DNA from 2 places in the Cupriavidus sp. C1SS-2L genome. Region 2 is predicted to be linked to the other one. Evidence: riboswitches for the same ligand, from Rfam matches in the RefSeq annotation. Region 2 holds a riboswitch; the other holds the start of a gene.
What was found. Region 2 has a riboswitch for glycine ahead of gcvT (glycine cleavage system aminomethyltransferase GcvT). Riboswitches for the same ligand answer to the same signal wherever they lie in the genome.

Region 1: it holds a riboswitch for glycine, as region 2 does, so the genes downstream of both, ACIGJG_RS19265 (D-amino acid dehydrogenase) here and gcvT (glycine cleavage system aminomethyltransferase GcvT) in region 2, are expected to answer to the same signal.

What each region holds. Positions count from the first base shown of each region.
Region 1 is NZ_CP172709.1:337,060-343,863, reverse strand. Features, by position in the region: gene ACIGJG_RS19275 (GntP family permease) at 1-564, opposite strand, end outside; gene ACIGJG_RS19270 (sigma-54 interaction domain-containing protein) at 853-2,364, shown strand; gene ACIGJG_RS19265 (D-amino acid dehydrogenase) at 2,371-3,621, opposite strand; glycine riboswitch at 3,764-3,863, opposite strand; gene ACIGJG_RS19260 (methyl-accepting chemotaxis protein) at 4,051-4,920, opposite strand; gene gdhA (NADP-specific glutamate dehydrogenase) at 5,833-6,804, opposite strand, start outside.
Region 2 is NZ_CP172708.1:3,660,430-3,667,233, reverse strand. Features, by position in the region: gene gcvP (aminomethyl-transferring glycine dehydrogenase) at 1-2,379, opposite strand, end outside; gene gcvH (glycine cleavage system protein GcvH) at 2,483-2,863, opposite strand; gene gcvT (glycine cleavage system aminomethyltransferase GcvT) at 2,968-4,095, opposite strand; glycine riboswitch at 4,191-4,315, opposite strand; glycine riboswitch at 4,337-4,425, opposite strand; gene ACIGJG_RS17080 (glycine zipper 2TM domain-containing protein) at 4,485-4,721, opposite strand; gene ACIGJG_RS17075 (UvrD-helicase domain-containing protein) at 4,983-6,804, shown strand, end outside.

The DNA.
Region 1 (6,804 bases), on a different replicon from region 2:
CAGCGCACCGGCTACGCCCAGCACAGGCGCCGCCCAGGCGGTGGTCTTGAAGAACGTGGTCGGGATGATGTTCTGGATCTGCGGCGTACCGGGCAGCGAATCCATCGTGAACGAGAACGCGCCCAGCGCGATCGCGCCCGGCATCAGCCGTTTAGGGATATTGCTCTGGCGGTAAAGCTCCGCCGCGAACGGATAGACCGCGAACACGACCACGAACAGCGACACGCCGCCATAGGTCAGCAGCGCGCACACGGCGACGATCACCGCGTTTGCGCGCGAGCTGCCGATGTAGCGGATCGCGGCCGCTACGATCGAGCGCGAGTAGCCCGACAGCTCGATGACCTTGCCGAACACGGCGCCGAGCAGGAACACCGGGAAATACAGCTTCACGAAACCGACCATCTTCTCCATGAAGATGCCTGTAAAGGCTGGCGCCACGGCCGACGGGTCGGTCAGCAGCACGGCGCCAAGGGCGGCCAGCGGGGCAAACAGGATGACGCTGTAGCCGCGGTAGGCGGCAAGCATCAGGAAGGCTAGAGCAGCAACGACGATCACAAAGGACATGAAGTCTCCGCGAGGATTGTTCTTGGTCTGGGGGAAATATAGGTGCCGGCGCGTGAGCGCGCCCGGTCACTTACATCTGTTGCAGAACACACGGCCAACGCCGCGTTCTTGCGAGCGGGGAGACATTGCACGGAACATGCCAACAATATAAGTGCTCTATAAGTATCTTATCGTCGAATTTAACCCCAGTCTACCTGGGGACGTCTTAATTCGGAGACACGAGCGCAAACCCATGCACCATACGCGCTCGATTGTGAGACTATCTGTCTCCAAATCGAGAATAATCAAATGGAAACACTCAGTGACGCAGGAGACAACGTGCTGGGCAACTACGACTCCGTGGCGCGCCGCGCGATGGAATCGCTGTTCCGCACGTTCGAGAATTTCAGCGAGGGCACGATCGTCGTCGACGTCAACGGCCGCGTCGTGTGGATCAACAAGCGTTATGCGGCGCGCTTCGGCTTTGCCGATCCGCAGGAAGCGGTCGGCCTCGATTGCGAGCGGGTGATTCCCAACAGCCTGATGCGCGAGGTGGTGGACACCGGCAAGCCGATCCTGCTCGACATCATGGAGGCCGGGCGCGAGCCGATGATCGTGATGCGGCTGCCGATCAAGGACGACGACGGCAATACCGTGGGCGCAGTGGGCTTCGCGCTATTCGACGAACTCAAGGCGCTGACGCCACTGCTGTCGCACTACACGCGGGCCCGCGACGAACTGGCCGCCACGCGCCGCACGCTGGAGCAGACGCGCCGCGCCAAGTACACCTTCGCGAGCTTCGTCGGCAACTCGCCCGCGACGCTGGAGGTCAAGCGCCTGGCGCGCCGGGCCGCGCAGGTCGATGCACCGGTGCTGCTGCTCGGCGAGACTGGCACGGGCAAGGAACTGCTCGCGCATGCTATCCATGCCGGGTCATTGCGTGCCGACCGTCCGCTGGTCACCGTCAACGTCGCGGCAATTCCGGAAGCGCTGCTCGAAGTAGAGTTCTTCGGCGCCGCGCCGGGCGCCTACACCGGCGCGGAACGCAAGGGACGCGTCGGCAAGTTCGAGCTGGCCGATGGCGGCACGCTGTTTCTCGACGAGATCGGCGACATGCCGCTTGCGCTGCAGAGCAAACTGCTGCGCGCGTTGCAGGACAAGGAGATCGAGCCGATCGGCTCGAACCGCATCATCCGCTCGGATGTGCGCATCATTGCCGCGACCTCGGCCGACCTGCCTGCGCTGGTGGAAGCCGGCAAGTTCCGTGCGGACCTCTACTACCGGCTCAATGTCGTGCCGATCTGCCTGCCGCCGCTGCGCCAGCGCCAGGCGGACCTGCTGCCGCTCGCCTACGCGATCCTCGAAGAAATCTGCCGGCGCACGGAGCGCGACGCGCCCGTGCTGTCCGACTGTGCGCTGAGCCTCATGGGCGAACACGACTGGCCGGGCAATGTGCGCGAACTGCGCAACACGCTGGAGCGCCTGGTGATGCTGCACGATGGCGGCGCCGTCGATGCATCGATGCTGGCCCCGCTGCTCGGCCGGCGAGCCGTGACGGCGCCGGCTGCCGTGGCCGCTTCGGCGCCATCCCCCGACGCGATGACCGCTACAGAGCCGGTGCTGCCCGCGGATCCACCCGCCTACGCGGACGCCATGGCGCAATACGAGGCCGCCTACCTGTCACAAGCGCTGGCTGCAAGCGGAAGCAATGTGCCGCGTGCGGCCAGGGCCATCGGCATCAGCCGCGCCGCGTTCTACAAGAAGCTCGTGGCGCACCGCGCGGCCGGGCGCATCGCACCGGCCGGCACGGCGGAGTCCTGAGCGCGGTCAGTGGACGGGATGGCTTGTTGCGATGGTCTGGCCGATCATCGTCGCCGTCGCGGCCGACAGCGTCCAGCCCAGATGGCCGTGCCCTGTGTTGTAGAAGACCCTGGCAGCACGGCCACGCGCAACACGCGGCATCATGTCCGGCATCATCGGCCGCAGCCCTGCCCAGGGTACCGCGCGCGAGGTTTCGATATCGAAATTGCGCCGCACCCACGACACCAGCGGCGCGATGCGATCGGCGCGGATATCGCGATTGTGGCCGTTGAATTCCGCCGTGCCCGCCACGCGGAAGCGGTCGGCACCGAGCCGGCTGGTCACGATCTTGGCGCTTTCGTCGAGCAAACTCACGTACGGCGCATTGTTCACGCTGCGCACGTCATCGAGATGCACGGTGATCGAGTAGCCCTTGACCGGATACACGTTTAGCCGATCCCCCAGCATGGCAGCGATATGGCGACTGCCCACGCCAGCGCACACCACGACTGCCGTCCCCTTGATCTCGCGCTCGCCGCCATCCTGACCTGCGGCTACGGCGGCTTCCGACGCCGCCACGCGCATCACCACGCCATCGGAGCGCTGGTCCACGGCCTTCACATTGACGCCGTGCACGAACGTCACGCCGAGCCGCTCGCAAGCACGGGCCAGGCCGCGCGTGAACTTGTGGATATCACCGGTGGAATCGGACGGCGTGTAGTAGCCGCCGTAGTAGCTGCCCTGCAGCGTGGGCTCGATGGTGCGAATCTCTTCCGGCGTGACGGCGTAGCGTTCCAGCCCGCCCTCCATCAGCATCCGGTTGGTGCGGCCCGCGGCTTCGAAGCTCGGGCGGTCGTGATAGAAGTGCAGGATGCCGCGGCGCTCAAGATTGAAATCGATCTGCTCGCGCTCGGCCATTGCGAACAGGTGCTCGCGCGCGGCAATGGCCAGCCGCGTGGTTTCGATCGTGTTGGCGCGATAGCCGCGCAGGTGCCCGACGAATTCGCCGAGCCACGAATACTTGTGCCACGATGGACGCGGATTCAGCAGCAGCGGCGCATCGCGCTTCATCATCCATTTCAGGCCCTTGAGCAGCGTGCCGGCGTTGTTCCAGACCTCGGCATTGCAGGCGGAAAGCTGTCCGCCGTTGGCGAAAGACGTTTCCATCGCCGGATAGTCTTGGCGGTCCAGTACGGTGACGCGATAGCCGAGTTTCGCGAGGGTATAGGCGGTCGTGACGCCGGTAATGCCGGCGCCGATGACGAGCATGTGAGACATGACAGATTGTCCTGAAGCAAGGATAAATTTGACCGTTGCCGGTCCCCTGCCCCATCTGTCCGCGGTACCTGAGAGCTTGGACATGGCCAGGCCATGCCGTCCCCTTCGGTGGGCGCAAAGCGCCTCTCTCCAGATCTGTACTTGCGACGCCACAGTCCTGTGTGCCTGAGAGTTTCCGGGGCGGTTGCTCCGTCGGCGCCGGACGCGCCTGGCGGCGTTCCGGTCTCTCCTGCGAGGTCGCACGGTGCCGGAGGGTGTCCGATACCGCTATTTCTGGCAGGCCGTGAGCCCACCGAAAGGGGAATGATAGCCTGAAGGTTGGGGTGACGAGAGTCGGGTTATCCCCCACGCAAGGGGGATATTGCGGTCTAGACGACCTGGCGATCAACCCCGTGCGGGATGCGCCACGCTGCTGAGGACACGCTGGGCCTAAACCAGCCGGAAGACCTCCAGGGCTCCGGTCAGTTGCGTAGTCTGCGCCTGCTGGCGTTGAGCCGCGACGGCAGTTTCCGTGACGTGCGCGCTGTTTTCGGTCATGGCACGGTCAATGGCGTTAATGTCGACGCCAATGCGATCCGTATCGGCACGTTGATGTTCGGCCATACGGGCCAACTCCTCGACCAGTGCTGACAGTTTTGCAATACTGTCCACCACCTCGGTCATCGTACCGCCAGCGGTAGCAACCAGATCGGCGCCCTCATGTGCGTGATTCACTGACGCGGCGATCAGCGCGCGAATTTCCTTCGCTGCACCGGCACTGCGCTGGGCCAACGTACGGACTTCCCCCGCCACCACGGCAAAGCCGCGGCCGAGTTCCCCAGCTCGGGCTGCTTCCACCGATGCATTGAGTGCGAGCAAGTTGGTCTGGAAAGCAATGCCGTCGATCACGCCCACGATTTCAGCGATACGAGCGGACGAATCATTGATCTCCCCCATCGTGTAGATAACCGAGTCAACGACTGCGCCGCCACGCGTGGCGACATTGCTCGCAGCATTCGCCAGCGTGCGTGCCGCCGCGGCACTGTCGGCGGCGGCATGAGCGAGTCGCGTCAGGTCAGTTACCCCTTCGGCAATGCGTTCCACAGCCTGCTGCTGATCACGCGTACGCTGCGAGAGCGCCGTATTACCGTCCAGAATATGCGCGGCTGCGGCGTCCAGTTCGCGAGCGCTGTCGCGAACCTGGACCAGCGTGCCACGTACCGCATCCAGCGTGTCGCCAAACGTGCGGGCGATTTTGTTGCGAGCAGGTGCCTCCTGAGGAGACAGAGTCAGACACCCCGATTCGCTACTGATCGTCATGGCCAGGGACGCAAGCTCTTCCGCAGCCATGGCGTCGCGCCCCATGCGCCAGGCCAGACTCGCCAGCATGGCGGTCTGCGCCACGACGAAAGCGGCGTGCAACACGACCATGCCGAGTCCAGGTTCTGTAAAACAGACCGGCCCCCAACCCCACGCCTGCAGATAGTTGAATGACAGATGGTGCAAGGCGATTGTCACGGCGCCCACGAGAATGGGCCGGAAGTCGCGATATGCCAACAGTACGGAGAGCAGCACGAACACCGAGAAATGAAACTCCGTGCGGCCCATGGACTGGTGGATCTGCAATGCCGAAAACGCCATGAGCACCGCGCCCGCCATGAGACGCGTGGGCAGACGCCCTGGTGCGGCGAGAGCAGTCAGCGTGAATGCCACTGCCAGTGGCAAGCCCACCGTAAACGTTACACCCATGGTGCCGTAGTACCAGCCGATGGCGAGAGACACGGCCACCAGCCCCCAGATGATGGCCAACATCATGCGGTCGGCACGGCGATAGATGCGATCCAGCGGCTGCGCCTGCATCAGGCTCGTCCCTGGCGTATAGCGCGATTCGTGTTGCGAAAAGATGTTTGTGCTGCCCGCCATATCGTCTCCGCGACCGGGAATAACCCGGGGAATAATCGGCAATACGCAGCAACACCCCTTTCACTGTCTGCCTTTGTGCGCGGTCTGGATGCCGCTCGATTTCCCATCGACAATAACGGAAGTCTGACGGCGAAACTGTTACCCTGACGAGGGGTGTCGCGCAGACGCCATGGCATGACATCCGCCTCTACACCTTGGAGCTGCCTGCCTCTTGTCGCTCGGACAAGAAGCAGGTCGCGGGCTACACCGGCGAAACAGCGGTGTATGCCGGGCACGGCATCCCGGCAACACACTCCGCAGTCACAGCCGTCAAATCACCCCTTGCGCCAACATCGCATCCGCCACCTTCACAAAGCCAGCGATATTCGCCCCTTCGACATAGTTGACGTACCCGCCATCCTTCTGCCCATGGTGAATGCAGTTCTGGTGGATGTCCTTCATGATCGCGTGCAACTTCTCGTCGACCTCGGCATGGTGCCAGGACAGGCGCATGGCATTCTGCGACATTTCCAGACCTGAGGTCGCCACGCCACCGGCATTGCTGGCCTTGCCGGGTGCGTAGAGGATTTTCGCGTCGACGAAGCGGTCCACGGCTTCGAGCGTCGAGGGCATGTTCGCACCTTCGGCCACGCAGATCACGCCGTTGCCAAGCAGGGTCTCGGCGTCGTTGCCATCGAGTTCGTTCTGCGTTGCGCAAGGCAGCGCTACGTCGGCAGGCACATGCCACGGCGTGCGGCCGGCTTCGAACTTCATGCCATGGCGTGCGGCAAAGTCGGACAGTCGACCACGCTCTTCGTTCTTGAACGCCATCACTTCGGCCAGTTGCTCTGTGGTCATCCCCTCCGGGTAGTGCAGCACGCCGCCGGAGTCGGTCAGCGTCAGCACCTTGGCACCCAGTTCGATGGCCTTCTCGGCTGCGTACTGCGCCACGTTGCCCGAGCCGGATAGCAGCACGCGCAGGCCGTCGAAGTCCATGCCACGGCGGTGGAGCATTTCCTGGGCGAAGTACACGGTGCCGTAGCCCGTGGCTTCGGGGCGCATCAGGCTGCCGCCGAACGCCAGGCCCTTGCCGGTGAACACGCAGGCCGACTGGTTCGACAGCTTCTTCATCATACCGGCCATGAAGCCGACCTCGCGCGCGCCCACGCCGATGTCGCCGGCGGGGATGTCGGTGTCCGGCCCCAGGTGGCGGTACAGCTCGGTGACCAGCGCCTGGCAGAAGCGCATCACTTCAGCGTCCGACTTGCCCTTCGGGTCGAAATCCGAACCGCCCTTGCCACC
Region 2 (6,804 bases):
GGTCAGGCCGGCCGAGCCCATCATCGCGATGTACATCCACGAGATCGGCAGGATGCTGGCCGAGCCGAACGGCGCGGCCGATACGCCACCAATGCCGTTGTCGTCGCGACGATAGCCGACGCTGTCCTGGTTCGGCAGGAAATCAGCCAGGTGCGCGCCGACTGCCACGGGGCCCACGCCGGGGCCGCCACCGCCGTGCGGAATGCAGAAGGTCTTGTGCAGGTTCAGGTGCGACACGTCGCCGCCGAAGTGGCCCGGCGCCGCCGTGCCTACCATCGCGTTCATGTTGGCGCCGTCGACATACACCTGGCCGCCGTGCTGGTGCACGATCTCGCAAATCTGCTGCACGCCCTGCTCGAACACGCCATGCGTGGACGGGTAGGTGATCATGATGGCCGCCAGGTTCTTGCTGTGCAGTTCGGCCTTCTTCGCCAGGTCTTCCAGGTCGACGTTGCCGTTTTCATCGCACGCGACGACGACAACCTTCATGCCGGCCATCTGCGCCGACGCCGGGTTGGTGCCGTGCGCCGACGACGGAATCAGGCAGATGTCGCGATGGCTCTCGCCGCGGCTCGCGTGGTAGGCGTGGATGATCAGCAGGCCCGCGTACTCGCCCTGCGAGCCGGCGTTCGGCTGCAGGCTCACGGCCGCGTAGCCGGTGGCCGCGCACAGCATGGCCTCGAGCTGGTCGATCATCTCGCGGTAGCCCACGGTCTGGTCCAGCGGTGCGAACGGGTGGATCTGGCTGAACTCGGGCCAGGTCACCGGGATCATCTCGCTGGTCGCGTTCAGCTTCATCGTGCACGAACCGAGCGGAATCATGGTGCGGTCCAGCGCCAGGTCCTTGTCCGCCAGCATGCGCAGGTAGCGCAGCATCTCATGCTCGGCGTGGTGCGTGTTGAAGACCGGGTGCGTCAGGTATGCGCTGGTGCGGGCAAGATTGGCCGGGAACGCATCCTCGGCCGCGGCTTCGATTGCATCGAACGTCAGCGAGGCGGGCAGCGGCTTGCCGTGCGAGAAGATTTCCCACAGCGCCACGACATCATCGCGCGTCGCGGTTTCGTCGAGCGATACGCCAATGCGCGTCGCGCCCGCATGGCGCAGGTTGATGCCGCGTGCGGTTGCGGCAGCGTGGATCGCGTCGGTGTTGAAGCCGGTCTCGAACGTCAGCGTGTCGAAGAACGTCGCGTTGGTGCGCGTGAAGCCCAGGGTCTGCAGGCCGGCGGCCAGCGTGGCGGTCAGGCGATGCACGCGCTGCGCAATGCGCTTGAGGCCTTGCGGGCCGTGGTACACAGCGTACATCGACGCCATCACGGCCAGCAGCACCTGCGCGGTACAGATGTTGGAAGTGGCCTTTTCGCGGCGGATATGCTGTTCGCGCGTCTGCAGGGCCAGGCGATAGGCCTTGTTGCCCTGCGCATCGACGGTCACGCCGACGAGGCGGCCCGGCATCGACCGCTTGAACGCGTCCTTGACGGCCATGTAGCCAGCGTGCGGGCCGCCAAAACCGAGCGGCACGCCAAAACGCTGCGAGTTGCCCACGGCGACGTCGGCGCCCCATTCGCCCGGCGCCGTAATCAGCGTCAGCGCGAGCAGGTCGGCGGCAGCCACCACCAGGCCGCCGGCCGCGTGCACGGCATCGGCAATGGCGCGGTAGTCCGTGACGTCACCATTGACGCCCGGGTATTGCAGCAGCACGCCGAACGCGTGGGCGGCAGCAGCATCGGCAGCGGGGCCGACCTTGACTTCAATGCCCAGCGGCTTGGCTCGGGTGCGTACCACTTCCAGCGTCTGCGGCAGTACATCGTCAGCCACGTAGAACGTGTTCGACGCATGCTTGTTCACGCGCTGCAGCAGCGTCATGGCTTCGGCCGCGGCGGTGCCTTCGTCGAGCATCGACGCGTTGGCGATGTCCAGGCCAGTCAGGTCGGTGACCATTTGCTGGAAGTTCAGCATCGCTTCCAGACGGCCTTGCGAGATTTCCGGCTGGTAGGGCGTGTAGGCGGTGTACCAGGCGGGGTTCTCGAAGATATTGCGCAGGACCACGGCCGGGGTCAGCGTGTTGTAGTAGCCCTGGCCGATAAAGCTCTTCAGGACCTTGTTCTTGCCAGCGAGCTTGCGCAGCTTCGCCAGCGCGGCTTCCTCGGGCAGCGGCTCGGTGAACTCGCCCATCGGCATGCCGTCGCGGCGGCGGATGGCCTCGGGGATCACAGCGTCGATCAGCGCGGCGCGGCTGTCATAGCCGAGCACCTTGAGCATGTGCTGCTGTTCGGGGGTGTCGGGTCCGATATGGCGGGCGGCGAAGGCGTCGCGCGCCTCCAGTTCGGCCAGCGTGGGCCGGTTACCTTGGGTGGCGGTCATGGGAAGCGGGGCGTTCATGGCAAGAACCTCGTTGGGGGCGCGGTGGCAGGTGGTCAGCCATGCCGCCGCGCATCAATACAGTGGCCGGCCCATGCGCGGTGCAGGGCCGGCTGGCGCGGCGTCAGGCGCCGACGCTGGCCTTGTAGGCGTCAGCCGACATCAGGCCGTTCACGTCGTCGGCGTTGGCCGGCTTGAGCTTGAATAGCCACGCGTCGAACGCGTCGGCGTTCACGCTTTCCGGTGCGGCCGTGGCGGCCTCGTTCACGGCGATCACTTCGCCGGCCACCGGGGCGTAGATGTCGGAAGCGGCCTTCACCGACTCCACCACGGCCAGCGCGTCGCCGGCGCCGACCGACTTGCCGACTTCGGGCAGTTCCAGGAAGACGATGTCGCCGAGCGCGTCCTGCGCGTGGTCGGTGATGCCAATCGTCAGGGTGCCGTCGGCTTCGACACGCACCCACTCGTGCGACTCGGTGTATTTCAGGTCAGCGGGGAAATTCATGAGGTTCTCCGGGATTCAGATTTGTTCTTGGTTCGGGCGCCTGCCATCGGTCGAGGGGGCAGGCGCGACGGGCGACCGTTGTGGTGAGCGGGGGCGTTGCCGCCTCAGCTCACGAGTGCCTTGCCATTACGCACAAACGGCAGTTTAACCACAGTCGCCGCGAGTTTGCGGTCGCGGATCTCCACCTGCACCGTGTCGCCGACCGCCACGCCCATCGGCAGGCGCGCGAAAGCGATCGATTGCGACAGCGACGGGCTGAAGGTGCCGCTCGTGATTTCGCCATCACCGGCCGCGGTGACGACCTTCTGGTGCGCGCGCAGCACGCCGCCCTTGTCACGCAGGATCAGGCCCAGGAACTGCTGGCGCTGGCCGGCGGCGGCAAGCGCCGCCTTGCCGGTGAAATCGCGCTCGCTCTGCAGGTCGACGGTCCAGGCCAGGCCGGCGTCGAGCGGCGAGGTGTTGATATCCATGTCCTGGCCGTACAGGTTCATGCCGGCTTCCAGGCGCAGCGTGTCGCGCGCGCCGAGGCCGGCCGGGCGCACGCCGGCGGCATCGAGCTTTTCCCACACGGCAGCGACGTTCTCGGCAGGCACCACGAGTTCAAAGCCGTCTTCGCCGGTGTAGCCGGTGCGCGCGACCATGATCTCGCCGATGGCCGGGTCGTGGACCACGACGGCGTTGAATGGCTTGAGAGCGTCGGAAGGCTGGGTGGACGGGAAGGTGTTCCACACCTTGGTGCGCGCGTTCGGGCCCTGCACGGCGACAATCGCCAGCGGCAGCGCGCCCGCCGGTGCCACATCGCCACGGCGCGGGGTGATGGTCACGCCGCTGCCGGTCGCGTCATTGCGTGCGCGGATCCACTCGATATCGCCAAGCGCGGTGCTGGCATTGACCACCAGGCGGAAGCGATCCTCGGCGAAGAAGTAGACGATCAGGTCGTCGATCACGCCGCCTTTTTCGTCGAGCATGCAGGAATACAAAGCCTTGCCCGGCGTCTGCAGCTTATCGACGTTGTTGGCCAGCAGGCCGCGCAGGAACGCACGCGTATTGGCGCCGTTCAGGTCGACCACGCACATATGCGACACATCGAACATGCCGGCGTCGCTGCGCACCGCGTTGTGTTCCTCGATCTGGGAGCCGTAGTTGACCGGCATGTCCCAGCCGCCGAAGTCGACCATGCGGGCGCCGAGGGCGCGGTGGATGGCATTGAGGGGCGTGGCCTGGAGCGTCATGGGAATCCTCGGGGCAATCTCGGTTGCGAAAACGAAAAAAGGTCATCCGCCGCAGCGCTTGCTTCGCCCAAATGGCTTCGCAATCCGCTGCGGCGGATGACCCCTCTGTCCTCGATACCTGAGAGATTACGAGGCCGATCCGTTGGATCCGATCCTCGCGCGCCCCTTCGGTGGGCACGCTCGCCATTGATGGCGGGTGCCGCTCTCCAGAGTGCGGCATGCATCGTGTGCATGTTGCATGCCGATCCGAACGGTCCGTGGTGCCTGAGAGTTTTCGGGTGATACCCCTTCGGCGGCGCAAGACTGTGCGCGCTCTCCCGGTCGGATGCGCGCAATGTACGGGAGGGCCCTGCCTTTGTCAACGCGGGGCCCAGCCCCTTTCGGCGGCATTAGTGGTGATGGTGGTTGTCGTCCGTCACCACGTTACCGACCACGCCGCCCAGTGCCGCGCCGCCCAGCGTACCTACCGCGCTGCCGTTGGTCAGCACGGCACCGCCGACGCCGCCGGCGGCCGCGCCGATGGCCGTATTACGTTGCTTCGGCGTCATGTCCGCACATCCGCTCGCAAGGGCTGCAACGGCCACGCCGACCAGTGTCGCTTTGGAAAGGGCTCGTAGGGTTTTCATGATTTGGCTCCGAAAGTGACTCAAATACGTGTGGACGGGAGATCCCGCCATATTTGTTAGAGGCATCAGGACAGGGCCGGTTTTAGGACTTACCAAGTGTTACTTTCGCAACAACTTGGGCCGCGAAATAGCGATTTCCGCTGACTGATCCGAGCTTGGAGAGCGTGTTAGCATGGTCAGCTTTGCGTCAGACGCCAGCCTGTTGCGGCATGTTGCGTTCCCGGCGCCTGCCCCTCTCCACGCCTACTTCCTTCCCCGCGCATGACTCACGGCCTCAACGCTGCCCAATCCGAAGCCGTCCGCTACCTGGACGGACCCTGCCTCGTGCTCGCAGGCGCGGGTTCGGGCAAGACGCGAGTGATCACGCAGAAGATCGCCCACCTGATCGAAGACAAGGGTTTCGAGCCGCGCCACATCGCCGCTGTCACCTTCACCAACAAGGCAGCCAAGGAGATGCAGGAGCGCATCGGCAAGCTGATGGAAGGCAAGACCACGCGCGAGGGCAAGCGCCTGCCGCTCAAGCAGCTCACGGTCTGTACCTTCCACTCGCTGGGCGTGCAGATCCTGCGCATGGAAGCCGAGCACGTGGGCCTCAAGCCGCAGTTCTCGATCATGGATTCGGACGACTGCTTCGGCCTGATCCAGGAGCAGCTGGGCACCACCGACAAGAAGCTGATCCGCGGCGTGCAGAGCACCATCTCCCTGTGGAAGAACGGCATGGTCGATCCCGAAACGGCGATCGCCCAGGCCGCCAATGCCGACGAACACCAGGCCGCGCTGGTCTTCCGCAACTATGTGGCTACGCTGAACGCCTACCAGGCAGTCGATTTCGACGACCTGATCCGCTTGCCCGCCGAACTGTTCGCACGCAATGAAACGGTACAGCTCAAGTGGCAGAACCGCCTGCGCTACTTCCTGGTCGACGAATACCAGGACACCAACGCGTGCCAGTACCAGCTGCTCAAGCTGCTGGCGGGCGGTTCGCACCTGCGCGCGCCGGCATTCACCGCAGTGGGGGACGACGACCAGGCCATCTACGGCTGGCGCGGCGCCACGCTCGACAACCTGCGCCTGCTGCAGACCGATTTCCCCGACCTGAAGGTCGTCAAGCTCGAACAGAACTACCGTTCCACGGTGCGCATCCTGGAAGCGGCCAACGCGGTCATCGCCAACAACCCGAAGCTGTTCGACAAGAAGCTGTGGAGCGAGCACGGCATGGGCGACCCGATCGCCATCAATCCGATGAACGACGAAGAGCACGAAGCCGAGTCGGTCGTGTTCCGCCTGTCCGCGCACAAGTTTGAACGCCGGGCGCAGTTCCGCGATTACGCCATCCTGTACCGCGGCAACCACCAGGCACGGCTGTTCGAGCAGATCCTGCGCCGCGAGCGCATTCCATATGTGCTGTCGGGCGGCCAGAGCTTCTTCGACAAGGCCGAGATCAAGGACATCTGCGCCTATCTTCGGCTGATCGCCAACCCGGACGACGATCCCGCATTCATCCGCGCGATCACCACGCCGCGCCGCGGCATCGGCAACACCACGCTGGAAGTGCTGGGCACGTTCGCGGGTCAAGCGAAGGTTTCGTTGTTCGAGGCCGCGATGATGGGCGGCATCGAAGCCAAGCTGCAACCACGCCAGCTCGAGCCGCTGCGCGTGTTCTGCGAATCGATGGTGCGGCTGGCCGATCGCGCGGCGAAAGACCCGGCCACCGTGGTGCTCGATGACCTGATGGAAGGCATCCACTACGAAGCCTATCTCTACGACGCCTTCGACGAACGGCAGGCGCAGTCGCGCTGGACCAATACGCTCGAATTCCTGGACTGGCTCAAGCGCAAGGGCACCAAGCCCGAGGCGGAAGCCGAGGGCGAGGCAACCGGCTTCGACAATGCCGACGGCTTTGGCAACGAAGGCAAGAACCTGCTCGAACTCACCCAGACCGTGGCGCTGATGAGCATGCTCGAAGGCCGCGAGGAAGATCCCGATGCCGTGCGCCTGTCGACGCTGCATGCGTCGAAGGGGCTCGAGTATCCCCACGTGTTCCTGGTCGGCGTGGAAGAGGGCATCCTGCCCCATTGCCGCG